Regions from separate parts of the Pseudazoarcus sp. NS20 genome, predicted to be linked through region 2. Evidence: predicted binding sites of a transcription regulator. Region 2 holds the regulator's gene; each other region holds the start of a gene.

Region 1 (3,277 bases), on a different contig from region 2:
CGCCTTCGACATCTTCAGCGATGATCAGCAGCGGACGGCCGGCCTTGGCCACTTGCTCCAGCACCGGCAGCAGGTCGCGGATGTTGCTGATCTTCTTGTCGAACAGCAGCACGAACGGGTTTTCCAGAATGGCGATCTGGCGTTCCGGGTTGTTGATGAAGTACGGCGACAGATAGCCGCGGTCGAACTGCATGCCTTCGACGACGTCGAGTTCGTTGTTGAGCGACTTGCCGTCTTCAACGGTGATCACGCCTTCCTTGCCGACCTTCTCCATGGCGTCGGCGATGATCTTGCCGATGTCGGTATCGGAGTTGGCGGAGATGGAACCCACCTGAGCGATTTCCTTGGCGGTCGAGCACGGCTTGGACAGGTTGGCCAGCGAATCGGTGATGGCGACCACGGCCTTGTCGATGCCGCGCTTGAGGTCCATCGGATTCATGCCGGCGGCAACGTACTTCATGCCTTCGCGCACGATGGCCTGAGCCAGCACGGTGGCGGTGGTGGTGCCGTCACCGGCGATGTCGGAAGTCTTGGAAGCGACTTCCTTGACCATCTGGGCGCCCATGTTCTCGAACTTGTCTTTCAGCTCGATTTCCTTGGCGACGGACACGCCGTCCTTGGTGACGGTCGGGGCGCCGAAGCTGCGCTCGAGCACGACGTTGCGGCCTTTCGGGCCGAGGGTGACCTTGACGGCGTTGGCGAGGATATTGACGCCGGCGACCATGCGATCGCGCGCGGAATCACCGAATTTGACTTCTTTAGCTGCCATGTTGAATTAACTCCTTGAATTCGTTTGAGTAACAGAACGCGAGAGAGGCTCAGCCCTCGACCACGCCCATGATGTCTTCCTCGCGCATGACGAGCAGCTCGTCACCATCGACCTTCACGGTCTGACCGGCGTACTTGCCGAACAGCACCTTGTCGCCAGCCTTCACGGCCATGGCGCGCACGCTGCCGTCGTCCAGGATCTTGCCGTTGCCAACTGCAACGACTTCGCCCTGATCGGGCTTTTCACCGGCGGAATCGGGAATCACGATGCCGCTGGCGGTCTTGCGCTCGGCTTCGAGGCGCTTGACGATCACACGGTCATGCAAGGGACGGATTTTCATCGTTTTACTCCTGTACGGGTTCAAGCCACACGGGCCACATGGCCCGCATTGAAATCAGAATGCCGGATGTCCGGCCGCGAGGGCCTGTTAGCACTCACCCCCGGCGAGTGCTAATAATAGGGACGCGATATTGCCTTTTCAAGAGGCGACATCGAATGAATTCGCAAAACCGCAGGACACGCGGCGCAATCGCGGAAGAGGCACGCCCCGCGCACGTGGCGAGCGGGGCGCGACAAAAGCGCTCTCAGGCCTCGGCAGACAAGGACCAGAGCGTGTCGAACAACTGCCGCTGCATCGAAGCGAATTCCTCGCTTTCGATGATCAGGCCGTAGTTCTCTCGCCGTGAGGAAATCAGGCAAACGCGGTGGTCATAGATGATGGTGGTCATCGCCAGAATCATCGACTCGGGCGCGAAACGCAGTTCGCGCAACTCTTCTTCGCTGGTGGGCCAGATCGGCTCAATGTCTTTCTGGCGGGAGCGCACGACACGCAGACGAACACCCTTGGCTGCACGCGCGGCGATGAAGCGGTTCATCTCAGCCAGCCCGGGCACCTCGCTCAATTCGTCCATCGAGAGAATGCCGCGCAGCACCTTGGGCTCGTCCGTCACGGTCAGCGTGTCCCACAAGGCGGTGCGGATGCCCTCCACTCCCTCGTAATACCGCATGCGCGGCTTGCCCTTGAGCAGGTTGTACATGGAGCGCAACTCAGGCATCAGCTCGCCCAGCATCTGGCGCCGCCCTTCGAGCCGCTCCAGCAGCACGCCAGGGTCTTCCGCCACGACGATGCGCTTGCCGTTGCGCGTCTCCAACACGACCAGGCCCTCTTGTTCCAGGCGCGACAAGGCATCGTAGGCGGTGGTGCGCACCAACCCGGCGCGTGCGGCGATGTCGGCAATCGGCGCCTCGCCAAGCTCGATGGCTGCGGCATAGAGTTTGAATAGCGTTCCGGTGATCCCGATCTTTGCCAGCTTGCCTTCCAGACTCATTCCCCTCTCCGCTTGCATCTCACGCCAATCGGCTGCACGAACGCGACCGTACCGAACTCGGGTACGCCTGTCGATAAACATTCGACATGCAGTCGAAAATTTTCGTCGAAAATGCCCGACAACATAAGCCAATAAACTCACTATTTTGGTGCATCGCAACAGATTTACGCACCAACATCAAACACAATTACGTGAATATAAAGGGATTATTATTAGAACCTTGAAAAAATTCATTGACGACAGATTCCGACAGATCAATACTAAAACCGTGTCGAAACTGATCGACAAACTCTCACGAATGGCGTGGCGATTGCCGCACAGAACCAGGAGCAGCACATGCACGTAAACGTCTCAGTGATTCAGGCCGGATCGATTCCGTTCGACATCGAAGGCAGCCTGGGCAAGGCCGAGCGACTGATTGCCGATGCGGCCAAGGCAGGCAGCCAGCTGATCGTGTTCCCCGAGGCCTACCTCGCCGCTTACCCCAAAGGCCAGAACTACGGCGTCAGCATCGGCGTGCGCACTCCGGCCGGACGCGAGGAGTTTCGCCGCTACTTCGACAGCGCGATTGCGGTACCTGGCCCCGAGACCGAACGTCTCGGTCAGGCCGCCGCAGCCGCCAACGCGCACGTGGTGATGGGCGTAATCGAACGGGACGGCGGCACGCTGTACTGCACCGTGCTGTTCTTCGCCCCCGACGGCGCGCTGCTGGGCAAGCATCGCAAGCTCATGCCGACCGCCGGCGAGCGCCTGGTGTGGGGCTTCGGCGACGGCTCCACGCTGCCGGTGTTCGACACCGAAATCGGCAACCTCGGCGCGGTGATCTGCTGGGAGAACTACATGCCGATGCTGCGCATGGCGATGTACGGCAAGAAAATCGAGCTGTACTGCGCGCCCACCGCCGACGACCGCGAAACCTGGTTGCCGACGATGCGGCACGTAGCCCTCGAAGGCCGCTGCTTCGTGCTGACCAGCTGTCAGGTGCTGCGCAAGGGTGACTTCCCGGAAGGCTACGAAAGCGCCATCGAAGGCGCGCCCGACACCATCGTGATGCGCGGTGGCAGCGCCATCATCGACCCGCTCGGCCGCGTGTTGGCCGGCCCGCTGTTCGACGAAGAGGGCGTACTCACGGCGACACTGGACCTGGATGAGATTCCGCGCGCACGCTTCGACTTCGACG
Region 2 (3,277 bases):
AGTGGTCATGAAAGTTGCGCACGAAGCGCAGTTCCGGCTGGTTGCGCCAATGCGTGATGCAGCGCGCCACTTCATCCATCACGCTGGCGGTGGTGCTGGCGGCGTACTGCGGATACAGCGGCAGCACGACGATGCGCGTACAGCCCTTTTCGCGCAGGCGATTGAGAGCGTTTGGAATCGACGGCTCGCCGTAGCGCATGGCCCAGTCCACCATGACCTGCCCGTTGCCGTTATGCAGCAACTGGCCAGCCAACAGCTTGGCCAGCTTTTCGGTGTGGAACTTGAGCGGTGAGCCTTCGTCGGTCCATACCGTGGCGTATTTGGCGGCCGACTTCTTGGGGCGCACAGTGAGGATGATGCCGTTGAGGATGGGCCACCACACGAGGCGCGGAATTTCGACCACGCGCGGATCGGACAGGAATTGCTTGAGGTACTTGCGCAGCGCCGGTGCGGTGGGTGCTTCCGGGGTGCCCAAGTTGGCGATGAGTACGCCGGTCTTGGGTGCCGCACCGTGGGTGTAGGCAGGTTCGGTCCAGTAGCGGCCCATGAAAGGAATCCTTGCGATGCGTGAGAGGCGGCGGCAGCCGGGATGTCAGTCGTTGCTTTGGGACAGCGCGTTGGAAAGCAGGCGAGCCGTGATGTCGACGATGGGGATGACGCGGTCGTAGGCCATGCGCGTGGGGCCGATGACGCCGACCGAGCCGACGACCTTGCCATCGACTTCGTAGCCGGCGGTGATGACGCTGCAGCCGTCGAGCTCTTCCATGCCGGATTCGTTGCCGATGAAGATCTGCACGCCTTCGGCGCGGTTCGACATCTCGAGCAGTTGGATCAAGCCGGTCTTGCGCTCGAAGAGCTTGAAGAGCTCGCGAATGCGCGACATGTTCGAAGACAGGTCCTCGACATCAAGCAGGTTGGTCTCGCCGGACAGCACATAGCTTTCGGTCGAGCCGGCGAGGTCTCCGCTGGCTTCGACGGTGGCGCTCATCAGTTCCGAAATGTCGCTGCGCAGCTGCTGCAGCTCGCCTTGCAGGCGCGAGCGCATTTCTTCGAACGCGTGCCCGCCGTAATGCGCGGTCAGGTAGTTGCCCGCTTCGGTGAGTTCGGAGGGCGTGTAGGCGCGCTTGGTATGCAGGATGCGGTTCTGCACGTCGCCTGCAGTGGTGACGATGATGAGCAGGATGCGCGCGTCGGAAATGCGCACGAACTCGATCTGCCGGATACGCACTGTTTCGTGGCGCGGGCTGACCACGACGCCGGCGAAGTGCGTCAGGCTAGACAGCAAGTGCGAGGCCGAGCTGATCAGGCGCTGCGGCTGGTCGGGCAGCAGTTGCCCGCGCAACTGCATGATGCGCGAGCGCTCCATCGGCTGGACGGTCAGCAGTGAATCGACGAAGAAGCGATAGCCGCGCGACGTGGGCATGCGCCCGGCGGACGTATGCGGGCTGGTGATGAAGCCCATTTCTTCCAGATCGCTCATGACGTTACGCACGGTGGCCGGAGACAGCTCCAGCCCCGAGTGCTTCGAGAGCGTACGCGATCCGACCGGCTGACCTTCTTCAATGTAGCGTTCGATCAGGGTCTTCAGCAGGATCTGGGCTCGGGCGTCGAGCGTGGGCTGTGTCATGGTGCGCTGTCGTGTCGGTCAGGCTGCATTATTCAGGAGCGTAGGGAGGGCTGTCGAGGCCGTCCAGAGCCGTGAACGGCGGTTGTTTGATTGTGGTTTAATCCGCGCATGAAAAATGCCTTGCGTTGCGTTGCCCTCGTTGGCAAATATCAAGACCCCGGAATCGAGGACGCGGTTCTCGAAGTGGCTGCCTTTCTGTCGTCGCGCGGGCTGGAAGTCTGTGTGGAAGAGGGTACAGCAGCTTCGATCCCCAGACTCTGTCCGGGGTGCGAAGTGCGCAATTACGCGAGCATTGCGGCATGCTGTGATTTGGTGGTGGTGTTGGGGGGCGATGGCACGATGCTGCATGCCGCACGCACGCTGGGCGACAGCGGCGTGCCGCTGGTCGGCGTAAACCGTGGGCGCCTCGGCTTTCTCACCGACATCAGCCGTGATGAAGTGGTCACGCACTTGGCCGATATCCTTGACGGGCGTTACAAGGAAGAGCAGCGCTTCATGCTCGACGCCACCGTCACGCGCGGCGGCACGGCGATGGTCCACCACCGCGCGTTCAACGACGTGGTGCTGAACAAGAGTGACTCCGGGCGCTTGGTTGAATTCAATGTCAGCGTGGATGGCGAGTACGTCTACACGCAGCGTTCGGACGGCATGATCGTTTCGACGCCGACCGGTTCGACCGCCTATTCCTTGTCGGCCAACGGCCCGATTCTGCACCCGACGGTGCACTGCATCGCACTGGTACCGCTGGCCCCCCACGCGTTGACGGCGCGCCCGGTGACCTTGCCCGATACCTGTCGCATCGACATCGAACTGCTCGGTCCGTACGATGCGGGCATCTTCTTCGACGGGCATGAGCGTTTCGACGCCCGTCCCGGCGATCGTCTTTCGATTACACGCGCTCCGGGCACCATCAGGCTGTGGCATCCGGAGAGCTACAGCTATTTTGCGATGCTGCGCGAAAAGCTCCACTGGAGCGCAGCCCCGAGCAAACCTTAGGTTGCCCAATGCTAAGACGCCTCATCATTCGTGATTTCGTCATCGTCGACCGGCTTGAGCTCGAGTTCGAAGCCGGCTTCGGCACGCTCACCGGCGAGACCGGCGCGGGAAAATCGATTCTGCTTGATGCTTTGGGTCTCGCGCTCGGAGACCGTGGCGACGCCAGTACCGTGCGCGGCGGGCAGGACAGGGCTGATATCGCCGCCGAGTTCGATCTGCCTGAAGGTAGCCCGCTGGTGGCGTGGCTGGCGGAGAGCGATCTGCCTGCAGACGATGATCTGGTGTTGCTGCGCAGGGTTGTCGACTCCGGTGGGCGCTCGCGCGCCTGGATCAATGGCGTGCCGGTCACGCTCACCCAATTGCGCGAGGCGGGCGAGTGGCTGGCGGACATTCACGGCCAGCATGCCCACCATGCGCTGTTGCGCGGCGATGCCCAGCGCGCGCTGCTTGATGCGCATGCCGGCGCTGCGCCCGTGGCGGCCGAGGTGGCGGAGTTGCATCGTGCGTGGCAACGCATCGCGCGTCAGCGCGAGGCGGCCGATTCCGACGCAGCGGCCACTCAGCGACAGCGCGAATTGCTTGTATGGCAGATCGAAGAGCTCGATCAACTCGGTTTTCGCGCCGAAGAGTGGGCCGAACTCGACGCCGAGCAGC
Region 3 (3,277 bases), on a different contig from region 2:
GTGCGAAAAGCGTGCACCTCCAGGCCCTGGGCTACGGTGAGTCGCCCCTCATAACGCGCGCCGGGAATGAGCCTGTTGAACGTCGCTAGCGCCGCAAGCGCGGGGCGGGTTCGGAAGTCGCCCGCCTTGCCATCGACGGCGTCGTAATGCGTGATGCGTTCAAGCTTCGGGTACGGAAACGGCCCGTCATCCACTAGCCCTTCGCGATGGCACACGAGCGGGCCCCACCACGCGGCTTCGAGGGCACCGGAGGCGGCGCAGAGCACCATGTAGCGGGCGAGGTAGTCGGCCTGTTTCTGCTCGCTGTCGGGCAGGAAGCGTTCGATGCGCGGCAGTGTCCAGAAAGCGGAGGGTGACATCAACCGCGGCACGCCGAAGTCGGCGCCGATGCGTTGCAGCAGGCGCGCCTTGCGGATGAGGTTGAAGCGGATCAGTGGCGCGAGGCGGTGGCCGAGAATCTTGTGGTCCCAGCGCTCAGGCTCGGTGCATCGCTCGGAGAACAGGTTGTCGGTGTGGATGTCGGGCAAATGGTTGCGATCGCGTAGCAGGCGCAGCAGCCCGATGTTCCAGACCGGCTCGAAATCGGTGACGCTGGGGCCGGCCAGCAGTAGGTCGTGTTTGCGCACTTCTTCAAAGGCGATGCGCCACGCTGCGAGGAAGCCGTCCAAGCTGTAGCCGGCCCAGCGTTTTCGATTGACGGTGGAGCAGGCTTCGACGATGCGAATGTGTTTGCCGAAGCGCTCCAGCGTGCTGCGGATGAAGTCACGCCATGCGTTCTCGGCGGCCTCGGCGGGCATGGCCTGCGCGGCCTCGGCGGGCTGCACTAGGTGCAACAGCACGTCGATGTCGGCCGCAATTAGCGCTTCGAGAAAGCGCGCAACGTGATTGCCCTCGTCACCGTAGGTGAAGTCGAGGCGCACGCGGCGGATACCGGCATCGAGCAGGATCGCGATGACCGCCGCATCGGTAGCCGGGTCTGCGTTGGAGGCCACGCCTACGCCAGCAAAGCCCTCGGGGACGGTGTGGCCGGCCTGCGGCAGGTGGCCGTCTCGCATGAATAAGCGGCCGCGCAGCAGTGCTGCAAGATTGGCCTTCAGAAAGTCTTTGAGGGTGGGCTTCACGGGGTGCTTCCGTTGCGGGCGGCCGGTGCCGGGCCGAGAATTACGTCATGGTCGAGCCAGTCGCGTTCGGTGGGGATACCTTCCAGGCGGATCAGGTTGCGCTTACGCCAATTGCGGATGTCGGAAATGTCGATCAGGCCAAGCTCGCCAGCAGGGGTGAGCACGACATTGCCCAGATGCAGTGAGCGGAAGTGCACGCCCAGATCGTGCAGCCGGCGCACGAAGCGGTTGAAGGCGTCACGCAGGTAGCCGCGATTGATATCGTCGATGGACTTCTCGGCAAGGTCGCGCAGTGTGTCGCCCACCAGCGGGTGGTAATGCACGGCATCGCGGGCGATGTCGGGCACGCGAAACACCTCGATCACCTGCGGGCACGGTATGCCGAGCCGCTGCAGTGCGGCGGAGTTGTTGGCAAACCGCTGGGCATACGGGCTCCACGCGGCGGAAGAGAGCAGACGCTTGCGCCGGAAGAGCTTGATGTAGGTGCCGTCGGGCCGCAGCAGGACTTTTTCGCCGTGTCCGTCGTTCTGCACGGAGATGGCGTCCCTGCGCCGCTCGAGCCACGCGTCGTGAGAGATGGATTTCAAACTGGCCTGTCGAGGGTGAGTCGTATCAGGCCGCAGTCTACCGCCTCGCGTGCGCGGATGGGCGCGCCCGATGCGGGAACCCAACAAGCGGTTTAGCACTCATAGACCCAGAGTGCTAAAATGGAGCACACAGGAGGTAAGACACACATGACTCACGCCCTGTCGTTTCCCGTGCCGGCTTCGGTCGGCAGCATCGATCAGTACATTCAGTCCGTCAATCGCATCCCCATGCTCAGCGAGCAGGAAGAGCGCGCGCTGGCGACCCGGCTGCGCGATGAGGGCGATGTGGATGCCGCGCGTCAGCTGGTGATGTCGCATTTGCGGCTGGTGGTGTCCATCGCCCGTGGTTATCTGGGCTACGGCTTGCCGCACGCCGATCTGATTCAGGAAGGCAGCATCGGTCTGATGAAAGCCGTGAAGCGTTTCGACCCCACTCGCGGCGTGCGTCTGGTTTCGTTTGCCATCCACTGGATCAAGGCCGAGATTCACGAGTACATCGTACGCAACTGGCGCTTGGTGAAAATCGCCACCACCAAGGCTCAGCGCAAGCTGTTCTTCAATCTGCGCAGCATGAAGCCCGGCTCCGCCACCTTGAACCGCGAAGAGGTCGAGGTGGTTGCCACGCAGCTCGGCGTGAAGCCCGAGGAAGTGGTCGAGATGGAAACCCGCCTCACCGGCCGCGACATGCCTTTGGAGGGCAGCGGCGATGAGGACGACGCGTTTGCTCCGATCGCCTACCTGCCCGATCCGCACGCCGAGCCCTCCGAGGCGCTCGAGCAGGCACAGCAGGCGCGCTTGAGCGACGAAGGCCTGCGCGATGCTTTGGCTAGTCTGGATGAGCGCAGCCGCGATATCGTCAGCCGTCGTTGGCTGGTTGAAAGCGGTGCGGCCACGCTGCACGAGTTGGCGGCCGAGTACGGTGTTTCGGCCGAGCGCATTCGCCAGATCGAGGCCAAAGCCATGCAGAAAATGCGCGGCTTGATCGGCGCCTGATTGCCCTCCCGGGGCACACGCCTGTCACCTTCACCGAGTCCGGTTGAAGTGGCGGGCGTTTGCATCCATAACCGTAGGTCGGGATGAGCATCGCGAATTCCGACAGCTGAGTTGGTGCCCTGTGTGGCGCCAGATTTCCCCGGGTGTTTTGTCGGGGCCGAATCGGCTTTCCCGGGCGCCCCCGGTCCCGCCAGGCGATGGATGCCTGGGGTACGGCCGGCGTCGCAATTCGCTGCGCTCATCGCGACGTACCCCCGATTGGGGGTTCCCTGCCGTTACGCAGGTCGCCGTTGGGCTGCGGGCGAAATGCGACAGCGGGGCTTGCTACGGCGCAAACACTGGCGTGCTACCATCCAGCCCTCATGAGTTCATCGCCGACACCGCCCGCTGAGCGGCCTCCAGCCGCTTCTGCCAAAACTTCCCTCAGGATCTACCTGCGGTTGTTGAGCTATGTTCGCCCGTTCGCGGGCTGGTTCGCGATCAGCCTGCTGGGGTTCATGATCTTCGCATCGGCCCAGCCGATGATGGCGGGTTTGCTCAAATTCTTCGTGGATGGTCTTTCGTCATCGGGGGCTG

What was found. The regulator HrcA, encoded in region 2, represses chaperone genes, less so after heat shock. The targets are predictions, from matches to a motif close to TNTTAGCACTCNNNGNCNNNGAGTGCTAANA.
Region 1: groES (co-chaperone GroES) is a predicted target of HrcA. The motif match lies at 1,195-1,225, and genes of this name have one in related genera.
Region 3: rpoH (RNA polymerase sigma factor RpoH) is a predicted target of HrcA. The motif match lies at 1,799-1,829, and genes of this name have one in related genera.

Annotation. Positions count from the first base shown of each region.
Region 1 covers NZ_BAAKIY010000002.1:81,693-84,969, reverse strand. Annotated here, with positions in the region: gene groL (chaperonin GroEL) at 1-769, opposite strand, end outside; gene groES (co-chaperone GroES) at 819-1,109, opposite strand; gene AC6H0W_RS06090 (TrmB family transcriptional regulator) at 1,354-2,097, opposite strand; gene AC6H0W_RS06085 (nitrilase-related carbon-nitrogen hydrolase) at 2,434-3,277, shown strand, end outside.
Region 2 covers NZ_BAAKIY010000003.1:583,682-586,958, reverse strand. Annotated here, with positions in the region: gene hemH (ferrochelatase) at 1-547, opposite strand, end outside; gene hrcA (heat-inducible transcriptional repressor HrcA) at 593-1,627, opposite strand; gene AC6H0W_RS11505 (NAD(+)/NADH kinase) at 1,736-2,623, shown strand; gene recN (DNA repair protein RecN) at 2,632-3,277, shown strand, end outside.
Region 3 covers NZ_BAAKIY010000004.1:20,346-23,622, forward strand. Annotated here, with positions in the region: gene AC6H0W_RS11795 (lipopolysaccharide kinase InaA family protein) at 1-1,121, opposite strand, end outside; gene AC6H0W_RS11800 (BUD32 family EKC/KEOPS complex subunit) at 1,118-1,708, opposite strand; gene rpoH (RNA polymerase sigma factor RpoH) at 1,856-2,701, shown strand; gene msbA (lipid A export permease/ATP-binding protein MsbA) at 3,064-3,277, shown strand, end outside.